3 regions of the Kineococcus sp. NPDC059986 genome follow, and region 2 is predicted to be linked to each of the others. Evidence: riboswitches for the same ligand, from Rfam matches in the RefSeq annotation. Region 2 holds a riboswitch; each other region holds the start of a gene.
What was found. Region 2 has a riboswitch for S-adenosylmethionine ahead of AB0637_RS10050 (aminotransferase class V-fold PLP-dependent enzyme). Riboswitches for the same ligand answer to the same signal wherever they lie in the genome.
Positions count from the first base shown of each region.

Region 1: another riboswitch for S-adenosylmethionine. It lies ahead of AB0637_RS14825 (MetQ/NlpA family ABC transporter substrate-binding protein); the one in region 2 lies ahead of AB0637_RS10050 (aminotransferase class V-fold PLP-dependent enzyme).
Region 3: another riboswitch for S-adenosylmethionine. It lies ahead of AB0637_RS13710 (MFS transporter); the one in region 2 lies ahead of AB0637_RS10050 (aminotransferase class V-fold PLP-dependent enzyme).

Region 1 is NZ_JBFBND010000018.1:69,718-72,980, forward strand. Features, by position in the region: gene AB0637_RS14820 (methionine ABC transporter ATP-binding protein) at 39-1,070, opposite strand; gene AB0637_RS14825 (MetQ/NlpA family ABC transporter substrate-binding protein) at 1,067-2,017, opposite strand; SAM riboswitch class IV at 2,085-2,195, opposite strand; partial or broken gene AB0637_RS14830 (DUF1737 domain-containing protein) at 2,288-2,452, opposite strand; gene AB0637_RS14835 (hypothetical protein) at 2,449-3,075, opposite strand; gene AB0637_RS14840 (OsmC family protein) at 3,151-3,263, shown strand, end outside.
Region 2 is NZ_JBFBND010000010.1:92,636-95,898, forward strand. Features, by position in the region: gene AB0637_RS10045 (hypothetical protein) at 1-163, shown strand, start outside; gene AB0637_RS10050 (aminotransferase class V-fold PLP-dependent enzyme) at 182-1,534, opposite strand; SAM riboswitch class IV at 1,589-1,702, opposite strand; SAM riboswitch class I at 1,842-1,933, shown strand; gene AB0637_RS10055 (methylenetetrahydrofolate reductase) at 1,992-2,960, shown strand; gene metE (5-methyltetrahydropteroyltriglutamate--homocysteine S-methyltransferase) at 2,957-3,263, shown strand, end outside.
Region 3 is NZ_JBFBND010000016.1:51,763-55,025, forward strand. Features, by position in the region: gene AB0637_RS13705 (LLM class flavin-dependent oxidoreductase) at 1-143, opposite strand, end outside; gene AB0637_RS13710 (MFS transporter) at 140-1,471, opposite strand; SAM riboswitch class I at 1,477-1,578, opposite strand; gene AB0637_RS13715 (SGNH/GDSL hydrolase family protein) at 1,821-2,615, shown strand; gene AB0637_RS13720 (alpha/beta hydrolase-fold protein) at 2,698-3,263, shown strand, end outside.

The DNA.
Region 1 (3,263 bases), on a different contig from region 2:
GACGTCGATCGTGTCGAGGAATCCGCTGAAGTCCACGCTCAGGCCTCCTCGTCCGTGTGGACGCCGGCCGCGGCCAGCTCCCGCAGGGCGGCGTCGACCGCCCCCTCCCGGGGTGCGGTCAGTTCGTAGGTCAGGGAACCGACCCGGCGTTCGCGGATCTCCGAGACCCCGCCGTAGACCAGTTCGGCGGTGACCTCCTCCTGCCGGAACGCCGAGTCGACGCGTTGCTGCAGTCCCGGTTCGTCGGTGATGCGGACGCTCACGAGTCGGCCCGGGTGGTGCGCGCGCAAGCGCGCGACCGTGTCCGCCGAGGGCCGGTCGTGCGTCGCGCTGCGCACGAAGCGCTGCGCCGCAGGGGTCTGGGGGTCGGAGAACACGTCGTAGACGTTCCCGACCTCCACCACCCGCCCCTGCTCCATCACGGCGACGCGGTCGGCGATCTGCCGGACGGCCTCCATCTCGTGGGTGATGACGACGATGGTGACGCCGAGTTCGGTGTTGACGCGTCGCAGGAGCGAGAGCACCTCGGTCGTCGTCTCGGGGTCCAGCGCGCTCGTCGCCTCGTCGCACAGCAGGAGCGGCGGGTTGGTGGCGAGCGCGCGGGCGATGCCGACGCGCTGCTTCTGACCGCCGGACAGCTGTTCTGGGTAGGCGTGCGCGCGGTCGAGCAGGCCGACGAAGTCGAGCAGTTCGGCGGTGCGCCGGTCCCGTTCGGCCTTCGCGACGCCCGCCACCTTCAGCGGGTAGGCGACGTTCCCGGCGACCGTCCGGGACCGGAACAGGTTGAACTGCTGGAAGATCATCCCGATGCGGGAGCGGGCCTGGCGCAGTTCCCCTTCCGACAACGTCGTGAGGTCCTGGCCGGCGACGCGGACGCTGCCCGCGGTCGGCTTCTCGAGCGCGTTGACGAGCCGGACGAGGGTGGACTTCCCTGCGCCGGAGTACCCGATGACCGCGAGGACCTCGCCCTCGGCCACGTCGAGGGACACGCCGTCGACCGCCGTGACGGACGCGCCGCCACGACGGTCGAAGGTCTTGCTGACGTCCGTCAGCGAGATGAGCGTGTTCACTTGCCCGCGGCGGCCTTCGCGTCGGCCTCGACCTCGGTGAGTTCCTTCTGCAGGTCCGCCGCGGAGGTGTCCTGGACGACCGCGCCCGGGTTCTCCTGCAGGAACACCTCCTGCACGGCCGGGTCGTGCCACAGCGCCGCCAGGTCGAGGTAGGTCTTGTTCCCGGTGTCGGCCTTGCGAGACGCGAAGATGTTGACGTAGGGCGCCGCAGCTGGGTCGCTCGGGTCGTCCTTGACGATGATGTCGCTCGTCGGCAGCTTCGCCTTGGTGGCGTAGTTGTTGTTGACGATCGCGGCGGCCACGGAACCGGACTGCAGGGCCGAGGCGGTCTGGTCCGCGGCGACGGTCGTCACCTTCACCTTCGCCGACTCGATGTCGTTCACCTTGGAGAAGGCGGTGCCGCCGTCCTTCAGCGTCACCAGACCGGCGCTCTGCAGGACGAGCAGGCCGCGGGCCTCGTTGATCGCGTCGTTGGGGATGGCGACCTGGGCGTCGGCGGGCAGTTCGGCGGCGGACTTCGCCGTGAGCGAGTACAGCGGCAGGGGGTACACGGCCGTCGCTCCGACGGGCTGCAGGTCGTCGCCGGAGGTCGCGTTGTAGTTCGCGAGGTACTGGATGTGCTGGAACTGGTTGAGGTCCAGCTGGTCCTGCGACAACGCCGGGTTCGGCTGCGTGTAGTCGGAGAAGTTCACCAGTTCGACGTCGACGTTCAGCTTCGACTTCGCGAGCTCCCTGTACGTCGACCAGTACTTCAGCGAGGCGTCGGCGACACCGATCTTCACGGTCTTGGCGGGGGTGCCACCGCCGGCCGCGGTGGTCGCGGTGTCGTCACGGGTGCCCAGGACGACGGCGACGACCACGACGATCACGACGATCACGGCGGCGACCAGGCCGATGAGGAGACCACGGCGCCGGGGCTTGTCGGGCAGGACGGGGGCGTTGGACACGCGATCACTCCGGGAGTCGTTCGGCGGGCGCGCGGAGTTCAGCACTGCCGTGATCGACGGGTCCGGTCGTCCGCGCTTGCCGGACGGGATCGTCCGGCCAGGTCTTCACCTGGGGCACCCCGCCGCGGGGGAGGGTTGCCGGACAGCGAGCCAGGGCTTGACGCTGTCACTCATGACCTGGTGAAACCCTAGCACCGGTTCCGGAGTGGTCGGGGCGAGCTCCTCTCCGGCGGCCCGTCAGCTGCGCGACGGCGGGGGGACGACCACGTGGGGGAGCACGACGGCCTGTGCGGCGACGGTCCGGCCGTCGGTCGTGGTGAGCGACGGGCTGCCGTGCAGGACGTACCCGTCGGCGAGGGCGGCGCTCACCTTCTCGCAGAACGAGCGGTCGTCCGGGCCGGTCAGCAGGCGGTAGCTCAGCTTCTCCTCGCTCACTCCGGCAGGGTAGCCCGGACCCGCTCGAGGGCGTCCTCGACGGCCAGCAGACCCAGGGCGGCGTCGGCCAGGGCGTCCCCGCGCTTCTTCGGCGAACCCGGCGACCAGCGCTTCTCGTCGTACTCGTTCGCCGTGCGGCGCAACGCCTCCACCCCGACCCGGCGCTCCGCGACCAACCGGTCGTGGAGTTCGGCGGGGGAGGGCGCCGGGGGACGCAGCGACTCGCCGTCACCCCCGCGCAGCTGCACCAGCACGTCGTGGTCCAGGCCGTCCTGCGCCGTCCAGAACCGGACCGGACGGTCCACGACGTGGTTCCACACGGGTGCCTGGTCCGAGCGGAACCACAGGACGACGGGTTTCGTCTCCAGCCCGGACGCGGCCAGCCAGTGGCCCGCCGCCGGCGGCAGCGTGCCCGCGGCGCTGTCCTCCTCGGCCGCGTTCGTCACGAGTGCGACCTGCACCCCGTCGGCCTCGGGCAGGTCGTCGCGGCGCGGGCCGAGCAGGTCGCCGAAGACCCACGCCTCGGCCACCCGCAGGCGCACGATCCCCTCGGGTTGGCGCTGCATGTGCGCGCAACGGTCGGCGACGTCCTCGAGGGTCTTCAGGGCCGTGGTCCACTTCACGCGGCCCAGTGTGCTGGACCGGTCGGGGGGCGGGCAGGTTGCGGGTCGTACCACCTCCGGGCCTAAGCTTCCCCGGTGGATTCGACCGAGCTCAGGGCCCTGCAGAAGCCGTTGAAGGACTCCTACCGGGAGGATCCGGCCAAGGCGCTGGTGCCGGCCAAGGCCGTCGCCGTGCTCGACGGGCAGTC
Region 2 (3,263 bases):
CGCCCACGCGCAGGAGGGCGGCCACGACGCCGGCCGCCACCTCGAACCAGGCCCCGGCGAACTGACCTGGACGGAGTTCGAGTCCGAGCTGCACGCTCTGCTCGCCCACGAGGCTCCCCGCACCGGCGAAGGGCCGCGGCCCAGCAGCGAGCCGCTGGCCTGAGCGGCGTGCGCCCCGGGGTCACCGGCGGGTGGCGGTCAGGGGGGCGAGGAACGTCTCGGGTGCCGGTCGGGCGTCCGACACCGGCCCCCAGTGGCCGTCGACGACCCCGTAGGTGAGCTCCGGACCGGTCGTCAGGTACTGCCGCAGGGCCCGCAGCAGGCGGTCGACGTCGGCGGACGACGTGCCCACCCCGGTCGAGACGCGCAGACCTCCCGCGCCCAGCCCCAGGGCGTCGGCGAAGCGGTGTGCGCAGAACCGGCCGTCCCGAACCCCCGTGCCGTGCTCGGCGGACAGGTACGCGGCGACCTGCGAGGCGGGGTGACCCGGGACGGTGAAGGTCACGACAGCGACGGCGTCGCGGGGGTGCGGTCGCACGACCTCGACCCCGGGCAGGGCGGTCAGCCCGTCCACGAGCCGGGCGCGCAGCTGCGCCTCGTGGGTCTCCAGGGCCCCGACGGGGAGCGCCGCCAGCGTCCTGCACGCCTGGGCGAGGGCGACCGCGCCGACCACGTTGGGTGAACCCGCCTCGTGCCGGTCGGGGCCGTCCGCCCACGCCACCCCGTCCGCGCTCACGTCCAGCGTCGCGCCCCCGCCGGCCAGGTAGGGGTCGGCCGCGTCCAGCCAGTCCCGGCGACCGACGAGGGCCCCGCTGCCGAAGGGCGCGTACAGCTTGTGGCCGGACAGGGCCAGGTAGTCGATCCCGTCGCGCGCCAGGTCCACCCGCCGGTGCGGCACGAGCTGCGCGCCGTCCACCGCGGTGCGGGCTCCGGCGTCGCGGGCCGCCCGCGCCAGCCGCCGCAGCGGCAGGACCTCCCCCGTGACGTTGGAGGCCCCCGTGACGGCCAGCAGCCCGTAGCGGCCGGTCGCGAGTTCGGCCGCCAGCAGGTCCGCCGTCTCCTCCGCGTCGGCCCCGCCGCGCACGACCGTGGTCCGCGCCGACCGCTGCCAGGACAGCAGGTTGGCGTGGTGCTCGACGTCGGCGACCAGCACCCGGGTCCCCGCGGGGACGGCCTTGGCCAGCAGGTCGAGGGCGTCGGTGGTGCTCCTCGTGAGGACGACGACGTCGTCGGGGCGGGCGCCCACGAACCGGCCGACCTCGGCGCGGGCCTGCTCGAAGAGGGCGGTCGAGACGCGGGACAGGTACCCGGCGCCGCGGTGCACGCTCGCGTAGTGCGGCAGCACCTGGGCGACCCGGTCGGCGACGGCGCGCAACGCCGGGGCGCTCGCCGCGTTGTCGAGGTTCACGTAGGTCGAGGTGCCGCCGGTGGCGAGGGGGACCGGGGTGTCGGCGCCGACGACGGGGAGCAGCGGGTCGACCGGACCGGGGCGGCGACAGGAGGGTCGGAAGGGGGAGAGGGTGCTGGTGCTCACGCAGGAACTCCTGGGAGAGGGGGACCCTGCCGGGAGAACCGGGTCGCCCGGCGAGGTCCGCGCTTGCCGGCTCCACCACGGAACCGGCCAGGTCGTCACCCGGGGCACCCCACCGCGGAGGAGGGTTGCCGGCCAGCGAGCCGGGGCTTGTCGCTGGCGCTCATGACCTGTGCAGGAGCCTGCCACGAGGATCCCGAACGATCAACATCGGTGTGTCGGCGGCCTTCCTTGAGCCCGTCCTGCGCCGCCCGGGTGGTCGTTCCCGGACCACTTGTGGAGCCGAGCGAAGTGCCTCTATGGTCGGAGCACACCATCCAGAGCGGCCGAGAGTCCTGGCTCGACGACGCCGCAGCAACCCCCCGAGCCCGGGCGAGGGTGCTAACGCCAGGCCGATGGAGCCCGTGATGCGCAACACCGATGTCGAACCGACCCCGCGACCCTGTGCGGGACCGGCGCGATGACGCTCGCCCCCCTCGTCGCCGGTGCGGCGGGGCGGCCGACGCTCAGTTTCGAACTCTTCCCGCCGAGGACGGCGGACGGGCGGGATGCGCTGTGGCGCAGACTGTCCGACCTCCTGGCCACCGGACCGGACTTCGTCTCGGTGACCTTCGGGGCGGCCGGTGCCACCCGGGGTCCGAGCCGTGACCTGCTGGCCCACGTCCTGAGTTCCACGGCGGTGCCCGCCATGGCGCACCTGACGTGCGTGGGTTCCTCCCGCCGCGAGGTCGTCGACCTGGCGTGCGAGTTCTTCGACGCCGGCGTCCGGAACGTCCTCGCCCTGCGCGGGGACCCGCCGTGCGGGGCGGGGGAGTTCACCCCCCACCCCGACGGCGTCGCGACGGCCCGCGACCTCGTCGAACTCCTCCAGGTCGCCGACCGGCGGCGCCTCGCGCTGCGGGGTGGGCGTCTCCCCGTCGACGTCCCCCCGCTCAGCCTCGCCGTCGCGGCCTTCCCGCGGGACCGCGACGAGCACGAACTCGCGGTCCTGCGCGCCAAGCAGGACGCCGGCGCGCAGTTCGCCGTCTGCCAGGTCGGCTGGTCCGCCCGGGAGTACGGGACGTTCCTCTCCCGGGCCCGGGCCGCGGGGATCACGATGCCCCTGCTGCCCGGGCTGGCGGTGACCCACGAACTGCGCCGGCTCGAACGGATCGGCGAGCTGACCGGTGTCCCCGCACCGCGGGAACTGCTCGCGGCCCTGGACTCCGGCGACGAACGCGTCCGTCGCCGAGCGGCCACGGCGTTCACCTCCGGGCTCGCCCGCGACCTGCTCGCCGTCGGCGCACCCGGCCTGCACCTCTACACCTTCAACGCGGTCGAGCCCGTCCTCGACCTGCTCGACGACCTGCGCGACCACCTGCGCGACCACACGACCACGACCCGTCCCGCCGAACGCCGCGTCCGCGCGGTAGGAGGAGCCCTCCGATGAGCCAGCACCCGACCACCGACCAGCCGGCGTGGACCGCGACCGTCCTCGGCTACCCCCGCATCGGCCCCGACCGCGAGACGAAGAGGGCGCTGGAGGCCCTGTGGGCCGGGCGTGCCGACCTCGCCGCGACGGAGACGGCCCTGGCGGCCGTGCGGGCGGCGACGGTCCGGCGGCTGAACGCGCTGGGCCTGCCCGCCCACGACGCCTCCATCCCGTCCTCGTTCTCCGCCTACGACCAGGTCCTCGACACGGCCGTCGCCGTGGGTGCTGTTCCGGAACGGTTCGCCGACCTCGTCGCGGCCG
Region 3 (3,263 bases), on a different contig from region 2:
CCGCGTTCGAGGAGCTGCGCGAGGTCCGTCCAGTGCCGCAGCCTGCGGTAGTCGGCGCTGCGGTCCTCGGGCCGGCTCCACAGGCCGGCGGCCTGGTGCCCGACGCACGCCATGGCGAAGGCGTTCAGCCGCAACGGGTTCACCGGGCCACCCCACCCAGGGGAGCGTGCGCGGTCTCGCGGGTGCAGGCGGCCGCGACCGTCGTGAGCACCGCCAGGAACGACAGGTACCCGGCCACGAGCCAGGGCGAGCCGCCGCCGAGCGCCAGCAGCGACGCCGCGACGAGCGGGGTCAGGCCCCCGCCGAGGACGGCGCCGATCGAGTAGCCGAGCGAGGCGCCGCTGTAGCGGGTCCGGTCGTCGAACTGCTCGGCGAAGAACGCGCCCTGCGCGCCGTACTGGCTGTCGTGGCCGAGGTTGACGGCGACCACGACGGCCCCGACGACGAGGACCGTCGACCCCGTGTCGAAGAGCAGGAAGGCGGGGACGCTGAACAGCGCCGTGAGGACCGACCCGGCGAGGTAGACCGGGCGGCGCCCGACGCGGTCGGACAACCAGCCCCAGAACGGGGTCGTCGCCAGGCTGAGGACGGAGGCGACGAGGACGGCGAGCAGACCGACGTCCGCGCCGTCGGAACGCACCTGGTTCGTGAGGTAGCTGAGGGCGAACACCGTGTAGAGGACATAGGAACCGTTCTGCCCCAACCGCATCCCCGTCGTGACGAGGACACCGCGCCGGTTGGTCCGCAGCACGTCGGCGACGGGTCGGCGGGCGGTCGCGTCGGCCTCGCGCACCGCGGTGAACGCCGGCGACTCGGTGACCTTGAGGCGGATGAGCAGGCCGACGACGACGAGCACGGCGCTGGCCAGGAACGGCATACGCCACCCCCAGGACAGGAAGGCGGCGTCGTCGGTGAGCGACCGGGTCAGCCAGAACCCGCCGCTGGCCAGCACCATGCCGGCCGCCGACCCCGTCTGCGGGATGGCGCCGAAGAGGCCGCGCCGACCGGTGGGGGCGTGCTCGACGGCCAGCAGGACCGCCCCGCCCCACTCCCCGCCCGCGGAGAAGCCCTGCAGCAGACGGCAGACGACGAGCAGGACGGGGGCCCAGGCACCGATCTGCGCGTGCGTCGGCAGCAGCCCGACCGCGGTCGTGGAGACGCCCATGACGAGCAGGGACGCGACGAGGACCGCTTTGCGGCCCACCCGGTCGCCGACGTGGCCGGCCACGGCCCCACCGAGGGGCCGCGCGAGGAACCCGGCGGCGTAGGTGGCGAAGGCCGCGACGACGCCGACCGCACCGCCGACGTCGGGGAAGAACAAGGGGCCGAGGACGATCGCCGCGGCCGTGCCGTAGAGGTAGTAGTCGTACCACTCGATCGTGGTGCCGACGAAGCTGCCGAGCGCGGCGCCACGGCGCGCGGTCCGGGCCGCGGGGCGTGCGAGGACGTCGGAGGACTGCAGGGTGCTCACGGGTTCTCCCATCGGTCCTGGCGGAAGCACCTGTCCGCTCACCGGTCGGTGAGGGGTGGTTGCTGCGACGTCGACGAGCCAGGTCTCTCGGTCGCTCTGGATGGCTGTCCCGAACGTACCCCACTCCGCACCGGGTCCCGCAACCCGCGGCAGAGCTCGCTGTCGCGGTGGACTGCTGCCGCGGTGGCCCAGCGCGGCCGATCACCGTCCGGGGGGGCCGGCGAGGCCACCACCCCCGGAAGGGGGGCGTTGGGCTGGCGCGCGGAGAGCGGAGCACGGACCATCGACGGGGGCCGGTCCGTGGCCCACTCATGGGGTGAGCACAGGAGGTGGTGTCAGAGTGCGGAGCGTGAAACCTCTCCGCTTCGGCGCCGTCGTGCTGCTCCTGTTGGGCAGCATGGCCGCGTCCCTGCCCGAGGACACCGGTGCCGCCGTGGCGAGCGCACCGCCCGGGAGCCCCGTGCGGCCCGACCGGGTCGTCTCGCTGGGCGACTCCGTCCCGACGGGTGCGGAGTGCGACTGCTCCCCCTTCCCGGTGCTCGTGGCGGCCGACCTCGCGGCCCCGGGCCAGCGCGTCGGGGTCGACCAGCTCGCCGAGGACGGGGCCACCTCCGAGGACGTCGCGGCGACGGTCGAGGACAACCTCGACGACCTCTCCCCCACCGACGTCGTGCTGCTCGAAGCCGGCGCGAACGACCTCGCGGACCTCGCCGACGACGGGCAGCAGCTGCCCACGCCCGCGGAGGTGGACAGCGCCGCCGCGCGGGCCGTGGCCACCGTCTCGGCCACCGTCGACCGGATCCTGCCGACGGGCGCGCGGGTCGTCGTCCTGGACTACTGGGCCGTCGGACTGGACGGCGAGGTCGCGGCCACCCGCTACACCCCCGCCGAACGCGCCGTGCAGGACGAGCTCACCGACTCCTTCGACGACCAGCTCCGGGCCGCCGTCGACGCCAAGGGCGGCCGGGTCGGTTTCGTGGGTCTGCGGCCGGTGTTCCACGGGTCCACCGGTGGTGAGGACCCCACCCCGCTGCTCGCGGACGACGGGGACCACCCCAACGCCCAGGGCCAACGCGCCATCGCCGACGCCGTGCTCGCCGAGCTCGCCTCGGAGCACGCCACACGTTCACCGAACATCCGCTGAGAACGCGCCCACCACCCCCTCCCGTCGCCGATGATCGGGAGGAACGCCCACCGGCGTTCGCAGGTACGGGGGGAGTTCCACGGTGGGTCTGTCGAGTCCGGTCACCCAGGGGGTGGCCATCGCCGTCGCGGGTGCGGCACTGGTGGCGATCGTCGTCGGGTGGAGGCTGCTGGCGCGACGGGGGTTCCTGGCCCTCCTGGGTCGCGCCGCCTCGCTCATCGCGGTCAACCTGACGGTCCTCGTGGCCGTCTTCCTCGTCGTCAACTCCAAGTTCGGGCTCTACTCGGACTGGGACGACCTGCTGGGGATCCAGTCCTCGCAGACCACGACCACCACGACGTCGGGTGGCGGGGTCGGCAGCACGACGACCGTGAGCGACCCCCACGCCGAGCAGGTCGCCGGCTACGACGGCCGGGTGTTCCGCGCCCAGGTGCCCGGGCCGGCGTCCGGGGTCACCGGGACGGTGCTCGTGATGCTCCCCGCCGGGTACGGCACGAAGCCCGCCCCGGCCGGCGGGTACCCCGTCATCGAGGCGTTCCACGGCTACCCGGGCACCCCGCAGCAGTGGCTGGAGGCGATGGACGTCATGCCCGCCGTCGACGGCGCCGTCGCCCGCAAGCAGCTCGTCGCCCCCATCGTCGTCTTCCC